3 regions of the Paenibacillus violae genome follow, and region 3 is predicted to be linked to each of the others. Evidence: riboswitches for the same ligand, from Rfam matches in the RefSeq annotation. Region 3 holds a riboswitch; each other region holds the start of a gene.

Region 1 (4,213 bases), on a different contig from region 3:
CATGCCCCCATGACCAATAGAAAAGAGGTCCGAGCCGCACGGTAGCAGCTCCTTGGCCTGAAAATCCTAGCGGTTTCTGCGCATAAATTCTTCCTCCGTCAAATGATTCTTTCCCTTGAAACTCTGGGCTTAGAACTTGTATGTTCATTTTCATATCTCCCATCTATACCAGATATAAATGTATTATATATATATTATAATAATAGGATATTTTTCATCGATAAAAATGACCCTCATTTCTTCAGTTAGAGGGTCTTTTTTTGCGCCATACCAAAGGTTATGACTTCTTATCATCTTCATGTCCGTTTGCATCACTTTGACGATTCTTAATGCCGTATCCAATTTTCTTAAGGAGGACAATGAGTTCGAGCTTCTCTTCATCCGTCACAAACGACAAATCGTCGGAGATTGCTTGTACATGTGTCGGAAAAATGTTATCAAAATAGCTTCGACCTTCTCCGGTCAATGCCACATTCACCTTGCGGCGATCACCTGGAATAGGAAGGCGTTCCACGAATCCTTTTTTCTCAAGCTTATCCACCACATAGGTGATACTCCCGCTTGGTATCGAGAAAGTGTCGCTAATTTTCTGTATGGGATGCGGACCTTTATTGTATAGAAACTCAAGGATTTGGAACGTTTCGATACTGAGGTCAAAGCTATCAATGCTCCGTTCCATGCTCCCAAACAATTCTTTTACCATGTTTCTTATGACACGTATAAGTCTTAAATCAAGCTCTATACCCTCTTTATCACGTTCAGTCATACGCCAACCACCTTATTTGCGTTCTTATACACAAGGATATTCGACTTCTGTAGGAAATTCAATTAGAAAAAATCGAAGGTCTTCTGCTTCAGCATAATTCGTAAGAAAATTGCGTAGACATGTGTTCATATGAATAGCTTGCTTCAGTTCAAAATAATGACAATAACAGCAAGTATGAAAAGAAGGATGGGCATCATGGCTTTAGCAACTGGATCTTTCACGCGAACCAAGTGGACCAGAGCCGCAACAAACATGGTAATTGCCATAAGAATAGCACCGATTAAGGCATATGGACTAACCCAAATGCCGATAATAATGATAGCGGCTGACAGTACTTCTACTAAACCAGTAAAAATCCTCATTCCCGGCGATAACCGATAGCGCTTGAATTCGTCTACCATTTGTTTGCTGCCAAACTTCATGAAACCAAACAGCAGAAACCCGATCCCTAAAATAATTTGAAGCACGATGGACAAAATATGCATGTGAATCACCCCTATTAATATTTAGTATAACGTTAGTTATTCTATTACTAGGATATATATTAGTCAAGATATAATTTTAGAACTGAACAAAAAAAAGGAGCTGCCGCTCGGCAATCTCCTTGTTTCATTCCTGTTCCTAGCTATTCATCTGGCCAGCTTTCCATCCGGTAAGCCATCTCCCAGAACAGATATTCATATCGCGTCGTGTTCAGAAAAATCTCTTCCAGCCGAATAAGCTCGGATTCCGGCTTTCCTTCGGCAAGCCGATCGAGCAGCCCGATGCACCACTGCGCTAACGCTCCGAACTCTTCCGAGCTGTACATTTTTATCCAATCCCCATAATAGGAATGTTCGCTTACTCCGGGCAATCGGCTTAGTTCCTTGCCAATTTCGGAATAACTCCACATGCAAGGAAGAAGTGCCGCAGTTAGCTCGGCTAACGATCCGTTTTGCGCCGTATGCAGCATATAATGCGTGTAAGCCAACGTAACTGGGGAAGGTTTGGCTTGTTCCAACTCCTCTACTGTGATGCCGAATCGAGCAGCATATGCTCTGTGAAGGGACATTTCTTCATTCAATGTGGAGTCCAGCAAAGCAGCAAATTTTCCCATAACCGCCAAATCATCCGATTTGACCGCTCCTAATGCGAACAGTTTGGCATAATCTTTTAAATACACATAGTCTTGAATCATATAAAAGCGAAACTTTTCCAGATCTAGCGTACCGTCTCCCATTCCCTGAACAAACGGATGGGCGTGGTTCCTCCGCCATATCGGTTGCAGTCGCTCATATAAACGTTCAGAAAAAGTCATTGTCTTATCCCCTTTTTTAATAATTCTAGTAGTCAAAACAAAAAAACCGCTTTCTAATAGAAAGCGGCCGCGTTATGACAGGTACCCATACGACAAACAACCACTTCCCTTCGCTAGCATTACCTAGATCAGGTGTAAGGGTTAAGACCAACGTCTTTCTCAGCTATGACAGCACCCCTAGTGTTCAATACGATTCAATTGTCTAGTCAAATCTTACCACAATCTGCTATTGCAGCCAATCCCCTACCATGCTTGAAATCTCCCACTGCCCATCTGAACGGCCCACCAGCACAATAGAGTTACCCTGCAGGTTGGTTCCAATCAGGGTCTTTCCTCCATTAGGTGTCAGAATTGTCTTCCCAGGCTGTGTTTGCAAATTAAGCCGATATGCTGCTTCCACAAAAAAAGTATACGAAACACTGGCTTTAGCTGTTGGCAATAGCAGGGTGACCTCAGCGGATGCGCCGGCGTTGGTGATTTTGAAGCCTATGTAATCGAAAGTGACGGATCCGGATGCGGGATAAGCATGAATAAGCAGCGGTTGTTTGACGGCATAGATATCCTCGGCTGAGGGGTCTATTGCATATAGCTTTTGGCCTCCACCTTTGACTGAACAGCCCAAATAGGAGACGTTCCGCAGCAATTCTGCGTTGTTTTTCTTTAACGAGAATCCTCGCTTTATCAGCGGAACCTGACGCGTATCAACGGATTCGCACTCCGTATAAACCGCATTTCCGATAGAGGTCCTTACCTGCGACGGCACCGTTGTGAGGATGAACGAGGAGCCGTAACCATAAGGGTCTTCCGGCTGGTTTACTGTGTTACAGTTTATCGCCCGGCACCGAATATAGGAGCGCTTCGCGCCGTCGGCTGAGAAAGATAAGTCCGAGAATCCGGCGTATTGCTCACTTTCCGCGATACAATCAATCAGTTTGATCTCGCCTTGCACGGCTTTCGTGCCATCTCCACCATAATTCATGGAGAAACCAAACGAATTCCCTTTCGTTTTGCATTTATCAAAAACGATATCGATAGGCTCACTGGTAGCCGTTGGTTTCAGCAAAGTGACGAGGAAGCCCCGGCCTGTATTCCCATCTGCCACACATTGGATGAACCGAATATTTTTCAACAAATCAAGTTGGCCGTTCGGTTCAATATCGACTCCACTTTGCGGGGCTGTTCCTTTCGTATTGGAGAAGCGACAGTTCTCCACGGTGAGGCCATCTACAGAGATCACGGAGAGTCCTTGTCTTCGGTTATTATCCGCGCGGCAATTGCGAAGCACGATATTCCGGCAGAAACCTACCGTCGATTCGAAATATCCGATATAAAATCCATCTCCGCCGCTGTCATTTGCGTTGATATTCTCAAGGATAATATTCTCCGAACCGCTAATATCGAAAATATGGGCTTGTTCGCCTGTCGTGTACGCCGCCTTGTTCATACGTAACGTGGAGCCGTTTCCGTTGATATACACGTCTTTAACGGTTTTGATGCGGATCAATCGTTCATAGACAGGCCCTACTTTGCTCAGTGTATCTACCGCTTGTATGACGGTCCCCGGCTCGAATTCAATCGCAATTTGACCCGGAATGAACAATTGGCCTGTTAAATAAAAGCCAGTCCGCTGCTTGGGAATAAACAATTTGTGACCTGACGCGGTATTTAACGCTGTCTGTAACGCCAGCGTATCGTTCGTGACGCCGTCTCCTTTGGTGCCGAACCAAGAAGCAATCAGCGTATCCCCGTAGATCCGCTTGAACCGCTTGCCGTTAGAGGACACAAGTACGGTTCCCGTATTATCTACGGATGTAGTGTCGTTCGGGTCATAACGGAAGAAGCCCTCCTGCATCTCGTTCGTTACATAATAAGCGAGCGCAGGATCGGGCTCGAGTTCGACCCTCAGGTCCTCCAACTTAACTGCGACGCAGAATTTCATGTCCAGAATCTCAAGCATCTCGGTTTTACGTTTCTTAATCGCCACGCCATATACGGAACTTGTAACGGATTGATCGCTGGCAAAAGCGGTAGACCCGCCTGCTATCTGCCATAATCCGCTGGAGACAGCGGCAATTCCTCCTAACCCTAGCGTGGTCAGCAATTTCCTGCGGCTAAATAATGGCTCCTTATATCCTTCCTTCTCCCCTGCT
Region 2 (4,213 bases), on a different contig from region 3:
CTGAACAATTGTCTCTGCGCCTGACTCATAACGGGACGATTCTGCCCCTGCTGCTTCGCATCTGGCGAAGCTTGCGCACTCGCTTGAGGCTGTGCTGTGCTTGCCGCTGCTTGCTGAGGGGAAGCTTGGTTACCGCAACCGCTGAGCAAAGCGGGAATAAGAATGCATAAGCCGGCTATTTGTTTCATTTTAATTTTCATATGTCTATGTACCACTCCTATCATTGATCTTCCATTTCAGTTTCATTGTACGGCGTAATTATGAAAAAAAAGAGAAGGGAAGCTGAATAGGAGATAAATGTTAGCTTAAAAATGGCTGAGCGTGTAAAAGAGCATGCAAAAAAGAAGCTGCACAGGCAGCTCCTCCATTAAACTTGTTTGGCTCGATTCACAGTTAGATTAGGTCTATCGCTTTTCAGAGCGTATTTTCTATTCAATAGAAAACCAAATAATGACGCCAGCGATTGCTGGAACAGCATCCCGAGCACAACTGGAATGGCCACCGGAGGCGGAAAGTACGCTACAGCAAGCACGGCGCCGGCGCTAATATTCCGCATCCCGCTGTTAAACGTAAGCGCCACAACGACGTCCTGCTCCCACTTCATCAGCTTGGCGACGATCCATCCCAGGATGTAGCCGAGAGAAGCGAGGGCTAGTACAAAACCGGCCAAACCAAGCAGTTTGGCATTAAAATCACGCAAGTATGGCGCAATAACGGAGCTGTTAATCGCGACAACGATGCCCATGCATATTTTCGAAAAAGGACCTAGACGGCCGCTCCATTGCTCTTTGATTTTGCCTTTCGTCCATTGATTAAGCAGCATGCCCAGTAAGGACGGGACGACGATCATGAAGAATAGACCTTGCATCATGGCAAAAGTGTCCATCTGGACTTTCGTACCGACCAGTGCAGAGAGTGTATAAGGAACAACAAACGGTGAAAGAACGGTATCCATGAGAATAATGGATAGGGTCAGCACGATGTTCCCACGATAAATGGCGACCCACACGAAGCTTGTAATTCCTGTTGGAATGGCTGCGGCCAGAATGAGTCCAGTGATGGTTAACGGCTCAGAGCTGTAAACTGCGTGACCGAGTCCAAGCGCGAGCAGCGGCATACCGACATGTAGAATCAGCAGCGTAGCGATAAGAGGGAAGGGCTGGACGATAACTTTAATAAATTCCTTGAAGCTGGAGCTGATGCTGCCCGAGAACGTCATAAAGGCAAACAGCCAAGGCGATAAGAAGGTAAAGCCGGATAAATGACTGCCGAGCAGAACGCCGATAAGCACGCTGACAGGGGTGATGAGCGGCAAAATTTTTTCCAGTTGGCGATTCAATTGAGATAGCATCTGGGTGTTCATCCTTCCTGACAATGGATAATAAAGGCCGAGGGTTGCGTTCTCCCTATTATAAGAGCATTAGCTTCGGGTGACTAGGATAAGATGGGTTGGAAATTTTTATTTCCATCGACTGGATACCGTGTTATGATAATGAACAAATGAATACGAATGTATCCCTAGGGGCGCCGCAAGGCTGAGACAGAGCAATCTGAACCCTTTGAACCTGAACTGGGTCATACCAGCGGAGGAAAGTGGAAACCGGACTTTGGCGCCTCATTTTTGCATGTTTATTATGCGGGCAACCTACAACCACTTTTCTTAGGAAAAGTGGTTTTTTTGCGTCTTGATTGCCGCTCCAGGCTGCATTGCCTATCGATACATCGGTTCAAAAAGTGAGGAGGCGGACTTCCATGTCCGAGCGCGAGCTGCATGTGATATCGAATGGCAAGTTGGCATGGAAGGAGATGGCTGCCATTGCAATCCAGATCCATCCTTATGTCACAGCCATTCATATCCGCGAGAAAAATAAGCCGATGGATGAAGTTTTTATGGGCGTACAGTATTTGTTGGAACAAGGTATACCTGCGCAAACCCTCTGCATCAACGGCTACCCCTGGATGGCAACTGCTGCAGGGCTTGGCGGTTTGCACCTTCCCGAAAGCTTTCCGCAGCTGCTGACGATAAAGGAGAGCTACCAAAGTGCGCATCGCACAGGAGTCTCCGTACATAGCACGGAGGAAGCTGTAAAACGTGAGAGCGAAGGGGCGGATTATGTCTTGTATGGGCATATTTTTGCAACGGGTTCAAAGCTGGGGGTTGAGCCAAGAGGGCTAGAACAACTGGGGAATGTTTCCCGGCAGGTCACGATTCCAGTCATCGCTATCGGTGGCATAACACCTGCAAGAGTAAGGTCTGTGCTGGTTGCAGGAGCTTCCGGCATCGCAGTGATGAGCGGCATCTGGGAGGCGGATGACCCCGTGGAAAGCGTAAAAGCGTACATCCGAGAGTTGCAGCAAGAAAAAACAAGAGGTGAGAGACTTGAAGCATACGAGTGACGTTATCATCGTTGGCGGAGGCGTGATAGGCGCATCGATCGCCTATCACTTGGCGAAGCGAGGCCAGTCCGTCACGCTGCTGGAGCGCAGCAGGCTTGGGACGGAGGCCTCGGCGGCCGCAGCCGGCATGCTCGGAGCGCAGTCCGAGATGGAGGACACCGGGCCCCTGTTCCAGTGGGCCCGGCAAAGCAGAGCAATGTTCCCCGAACTGAGCGGGGAACTGAGGAGCCTCACGGGCATCGACATCGGTCTCGTCCGTGAAGGGCTCTTGAACGTCGCGCTCAGCGACGCTCAAGAACAAGAACTGCGCGCGAGGGAGAAGCTCCAGCGCGCAGCGGGTGAAAGAGCGGAGTGGCTGAGCGCAGCCGCAGCCGCAGCACTCGAACCCGCGCTGAGCAAGGCGACGCGCGGAGCTCTGTACCTGCCCGAGGATGGGCAGGTCGAGGCGCCGCAGCTAGCGGCGGCATTCGCGCAGGCGGCGCGGGTGCTCGGGGCGAAGCTGCAGGAATTCGCCCACGTGCAAGGGCTGCTGACGGAGCGCGATCGCGTCGTCGGCGTAATGACGAGCGAGGGGCCGCTGTATAGCGAGCACGTTGTTGTGGCGGCCGGGACGTGGAGCGGCCAGTTCCTCGCCGGCAGCGGGATCGACCTGCCGGTGTATCCCGTGAAGGGGGAGTGCTTCTCAGTACTCACGGAGAAGCGCGAGCTGCAGAAGACCCTGTTCACGCCAGGGTGCTATATTGTCCCCAAAGCGGGAGGACGGCTGCTCGTCGGCGCGACGGTTGTGCCGAACAGCTATGACCGCAAGGTGTCACTGACAGGGCTCGCAGAGCTGATGGAGAGAGCGAAGCAATTAATGCCCGCAATCGGCGATGCCGAGTGGGAAAAAGCGTGGTCAGGCCTGCGTCCGCAGACGCTAGACGGCATGCCGTACATCGGCAAAGTCCCGATGTATGAGGGCTTATTTGCGGCCTGCGGGCATTACCGCAACGGGATTTTACTCAGCCCGATCACAGGGAAGATCATCGCTCAGCTCGTATCAGGCGAGGACGCGGGCAGTTTGCAGCTCAATTTGGACGCATTCTGCCCTGATCTGTCGGGAACGTCCAAGCGGATGGAAGGCGGGCGACAACAAGGAGAGGAGCTGCAAAGCATTGAAGCTGCACATTAACGGCCAAAGCGTCGAGGTTCCGGATGCGATTCGTACGATTGAAGAGCTGCTAGCCCATTTTGAGCTGCAGGAGAAAATGCTCGTTGTCGAGCATAATCAGAACATTTTACAAAAAGAAGATCATGTGAAAACGGAGTTATCGGAAGGACATAAAATCGAAATCGTTCATTTTGTTGGAGGGGGATAATTAACCATGTTAAAAATCGGTCCATATGAATTTCGTTCAAGATTATTGTTAGGCACAGGCAAATTCCCGAATTTCGATATTCAAAAGCAGGCTGTGGATGTGAGCGAATCGCAGATTTTGACGTTTGCGGTGCGGCGGATGAACATTTTTGAGGCGAGCCAGCCGAATTTCTTATCCATGCTGGATGTGTCGAACTTCACGCTGCTCCCGAACACGGCAGGGGCCAAAACAGCGGAAGAAGCGGTGCGCATCGCCAAATTGGCGAAGGCGTCCGGTCTTTGCGACATGATTAAGGTAGAAGTGATTGGCGATGAGATGACGCTGCTGCCAGACCCCGTCGAAACATTAAAGGCGTCGGAGATGCTGCTGGAAGAGGGCTTCATCGTACTGCCGTATACGTCGGATGACGTGTTGTTGGCTAAACGCCTTCAAGCGCTTGGGGTGCATGCCATCATGCC
Region 3 (4,213 bases):
AGACCAAATGACAGCGCAGATGCTGGAACTACATAAAAGAAACGGATTAATGGTGAAGCTGTTATGGGCTTGTTTGGTGTTAGGAATGGGGGCTTCCTATAGATCCATGGGAGTCGTTATGACGCTGCTGACTTTTGGAGCGCCTATTGCGCTAATTTGTACACTGCTGATCTGGAGGAAAATCGGGGTCACTTACACCAAGTATATCATTGCCATAGGCCTTAATGTGATTTCATATTTCTTCATGACGCATAATATCGCTTTGTCCAGCATGCTTATCTTGTATTTAAGTTTAGCGCTGGTCTCCTTGTATATGGATTATAAACCGTTACTGCTTAATGGCGTTATCGGGATCTTAAATTTGAACTATTTCTGTTCCACGTTGTCAGGTCCAATTGACTATATTGCTATCAATGTTTTTTATGTGCTAATCATCATTACGCTAATAGGTCAAGGCCAGATAGGAAGCCGATTATTAAGCCGTGTAGCACAGAGCGCTCGGGAGTCCGAGGTGTCACGCATGAAGACGGAAGAGGTTCTGACAGGCGTCCGTACGACAACAGAGGCGCTGGGAACTTCCAGTAATACGCTTCATGAAAATGCATCCGTGACAGGCAGAATCACAGAAGAAGTTGTTGCGGCTTTCCAAGAAATTTCCATCGGTATTGAATCTCAAGCAACTTCCATTACAGACATTACAACGGCTATCCAAGAAGTGAATGAGACGGTGGAGATGACCTCTTCCGCATCGAACACGATGAGCAGCAGATCCAGGGATACAGCCCGCATGACGAATGAAGGTAAGAACCAAATGGAGGATTTGACGCATAAAATCAAGGACATCACCGTGATCGTAACGGAAACGTCCAACATCATGAATGAAGTGAACGAAGAAAATGTGAAAATCGGAAATATCGTGACAACGATTGCCGATATCGCGAATCAAACGAATCTGCTGTCGCTCAATGCGTCCATCGAGGCTGCACGAGCCGGGGAACATGGCAAAGGGTTTGCGGTAGTTGCCGGTGAGATTCGGAAGCTTGCGATGAACGCTCACGTAGCTTCAACGGATATTTCAGAGATTCTAGGCTCCATTCAGCAGAAGGTGGAAACCGCTGTTGAGAAAGTAGCTGTCGGCAAGCTAGCGGTAGAATCGGGCAGAAAATCAGCGGAAAGTGTTGATCAGCTATTCGAGGTTATTAACACGAATACAGCTGAAGTCATGGAGCAAGCCGAGAATTTGCAGCGCATGAACCAGCAATTGCAACTATCTTCCCAGAAGGTGGCCGAGGAGATGACATCCGTGGCAGCCATTACGGAAGAGTCCGCCGCATCCGTGCAGCAAGTGCTTGCTAGCGCGGAAGTGCAGCAGAAACGGGTGGAAGATATTGTTGACAGCATCCGCCAGTTATATGGATTGACATTGGATTTAAAACTTTTGATGGAAAAATAATTTCTCCTAAGGCATTGCTAAATATCGGTTAATCCGCTACAGTTAAGCCAAATGAATAGCAACACGGGTGCTTGATGAAGTCAGGCTGAGATAGTGGCCCTATGCCACTGACCGTTAATCTGATCTGGGTAATGCCAGCGTAGAGAATTGGAGTGCCTCTTTTTGCACTAATTTTATGCCTGCCGCATCCCGGTAGGCTTTTTTTGTCGTGTTCGCCTATCTCATTTTAACAAAAAAGGTATCCAGGAAAAGGAGTGGGAAGAAGAAATGGCACAAAAAGAAACAAGAGCAAAAGGGTTAAAATTGACCGATATTTTGGTTACCATCGTGATCGCGGCAGTATTTGGGGTGATTTATCGCATATGGGGACCCATGTATGATCTTCTAAAACCGATCGGTCTGCATGCAGAGCAGTTAAGCTACGGCATGTGGTTCATGGCGGCTACATTTGCTTTCCTCGTTATTCGTAAACCAGGCGTCGCCTTATTGGCTGAAGTTGCAGCCGCGACAATTGAAGCCCTTTTTGGAGGATCATGGGGAGTATCGACGCTTGCGTATGGCATTCTTCAAGGGCTTGGCGCAGAGCTGGTCTTCGCGTTTTTCTTGTATCGCCGGGCGAATGTGGGTGTAACAGTCCTAGCATCCTTCGCATCCGCAGCGCTTTCCTTGCTTGTAGATAAATATTATGGCTATATCGATCAGCTAACGTTCTGGAATTATTGCTTATTTATTGGGCTTCGTCTCGCAGGCTCCGCCATTATAGCTGGGGTGTTCGCCTATTACTTGGCTAAAGCATTAGCTCGCACGGGCGTGCTGAACTTGGTTAGACCCGTCTCAAAGAACGATTACGATGTACTGGGGTAATGCGGATGAGCGAGGGCATGGGGGTTACCAATCTGCGGTTAAAATATCCCGGTGACGAGGTTCCCCTGTTATTTCAAGGGGTTTCCTTTTCAGTAATGCCGGGGGAAAAGGTGCTGCTGCTCGGGCCAAGCGGCTGCGGGAAATCGACACTGCTCCAAGTGCTGAGCGGGATCGTTCCCGATATTATCGAGATTCCGCTGAAAGCGGATAAACTTGTCACACCAAGCCGCTGGGGGTACGTGTTTCAAGATCCAGACGCTCAGTTCTGCATGCCGTATGTGGATGAGGAAATTGCTTTCGTTTTGGAAAATAGGCAGGTTCCCCGTGAGGAAATGCCGGAACGGATCGCGCATTATCTGAGCTTAGTGGGGTTGCACCTGGAAGACGCTCATACCTTAATTGGTCAACTGTCACAGGGGATGAAGCAGCGATTGGCGATTGCAAGCGTCCTAGCGCTGGAGCCGGAAGTGCTTTTTCTAGATGAGCCTACAGCGTTATTGGATGATGAAGGCACGGGGCTTGTTTGGGAAACGATCCGGTCCATTAGCGCTGACAAAACCTTGGTCATTGTGGAGCATAAAATCAGCGGCATTCTCGATCTCATCGACCGTTTGATTGTTCTCTCTCCGGATGGGGAGATTTTGGCTGATGGCTCGCCACAAATCGTATTTGAAAGGTACAAAAGGCAGCTTGCCGACTACGGGATTTGGTATCCGGGCGTTTGGAGCGAACTTAACATGGAACGCTTAAGCAGGAGCAAGTTGCCCGCGGAAGTCGAAGCTGATGCTGAGAATCGGCAGCCGGTCATGTCCTTTCGCGATTTTACCGGGCTTCGCGGCGGAAAGATCAAGACCTCTGTGGATAACTTGAGCGTCTATCCCGGTGACTGGATCGCGATCATCGGTGCTAACGGCGCCGGCAAAAGCTCGCTCCTGCTCGCCATCATGCGGCTCATCCCGACCAAGGGCAGCTGCTGGATCGATGGCGTGAAGGGCAGCAGAATCGAGCAGCTTGCGGAGCAAGTCGGCTTCGTGTTCCAAAACCCCGAATTCCAATTCGTGACAAATTCGGTAGAAGAAGAACTGCTCTACTCCCTGCCGGAGGCGGAGGGAGGGAAGGATGCACAGCAGGCTGCTCTGGAGGAGCTGCTGCGGCAGTACGATTTGCTCGCGCTGCGCAAGCGGCATCCGTTCCAGCTCTCGATGGGCCAGAAGCGCCGCTTAAGCGTAGCTTCTGCGATGGTTCGCAGCCCGCGTATCCTGCTGCTGGATGAGCCCACCTTCGGGCTCGACGCACACGGTACGATGCGCATGTTGGAGCAGCTGGAACGGCTGCGCGCAGGCGGGACCGTCATCGTGATGGTGACGCACGATGAGGAGATCGTCAAACGCTGCGCCACACGCGTTTGGCAGGTTAAAGCGGGCTGTGTGACGGAACAGTCTGCGACTTTCGCAGCACAAGCCGAGGAAGGGGCGCCGATGGTATGCAAATAACGTTCACGTATCGTGAAACCTGGCTGCATCGGGTTAATCCGGGAGTGAAGCTTGTCCTGTCATTGCTTCTGTTTGTTCTTGTTGTATTCACGCATAATCTGAATACGATGATGTATTTAACGGCGGGCGCCTTGGTGCCGCTGTTCGTTTATTCAGGCCAGCCGCTGCGGCGTCTGCTGCTGTATGCTTCGCCGTTCCTGCTCATTTTTATCTCCTCCGCGGCGGGGATGATGATGTTCGGCAGCGGGGATACAGAGTGGTTTCGCCTCGGATTCATCCGAATCACGGAAGAAAGCTTTTACCGCGGTCTGCATCTGGGCTTCCGCGGCTTACAGGTTGCCGCTGTCGGCTTGCTGTTCAGCTTGACGACACGTCCTGTTGCCCTGTTCTATGCGCTGATGCA

Evidence for each region. A riboswitch is a leader RNA that binds a small molecule or an ion and turns the genes downstream of it on or off. The one in region 3 is predicted to bind thiamine pyrophosphate.
Region 1: another riboswitch for thiamine pyrophosphate. It lies ahead of tenA (thiaminase II); the one in region 3 lies ahead of RQP52_RS28850 (ECF transporter S component).
Region 2: another riboswitch for thiamine pyrophosphate. It lies ahead of RQP52_RS17210 (DUF561 domain-containing protein); the one in region 3 lies ahead of RQP52_RS28850 (ECF transporter S component).

The regions. Positions count from the first base shown of each region.
Region 1 is NZ_JAWCUD010000002.1:366,619-370,831, forward strand. It holds gene RQP52_RS08625 (pirin family protein) at 1-148, opposite strand, end outside; gene RQP52_RS08630 (MarR family winged helix-turn-helix transcriptional regulator) at 278-766, opposite strand; gene RQP52_RS08635 (DoxX family protein) at 910-1,251, opposite strand; gene tenA (thiaminase II) at 1,392-2,063, opposite strand; TPP riboswitch at 2,152-2,252, opposite strand; gene RQP52_RS08645 (right-handed parallel beta-helix repeat-containing protein) at 2,290-4,213, opposite strand, start outside.
Region 2 is NZ_JAWCUD010000005.1:290,138-294,350, forward strand. It holds gene RQP52_RS17200 (hypothetical protein) at 1-200, opposite strand, end outside; gene RQP52_RS17205 (bile acid:sodium symporter family protein) at 368-1,351, opposite strand; TPP riboswitch at 1,511-1,609, shown strand; gene RQP52_RS17210 (DUF561 domain-containing protein) at 1,753-2,397, shown strand; gene thiO (glycine oxidase ThiO) at 2,381-3,568, shown strand; gene thiS (sulfur carrier protein ThiS) at 3,552-3,755, shown strand; gene RQP52_RS17225 (thiazole synthase) at 3,762-4,213, shown strand, end outside.
Region 3 is NZ_JAWCUD010000012.1:191,896-196,108, reverse strand. It holds gene RQP52_RS28855 (methyl-accepting chemotaxis protein) at 8-1,453, shown strand; TPP riboswitch at 1,507-1,616, shown strand; gene RQP52_RS28850 (ECF transporter S component) at 1,721-2,317, shown strand; partial or broken gene RQP52_RS36615 (ABC transporter ATP-binding protein) at 2,401-2,799, shown strand; gene RQP52_RS36610 (ABC transporter ATP-binding protein) at 3,055-3,810, shown strand; gene RQP52_RS28840 (energy-coupling factor transporter transmembrane component T family protein) at 3,801-4,213, shown strand, end outside.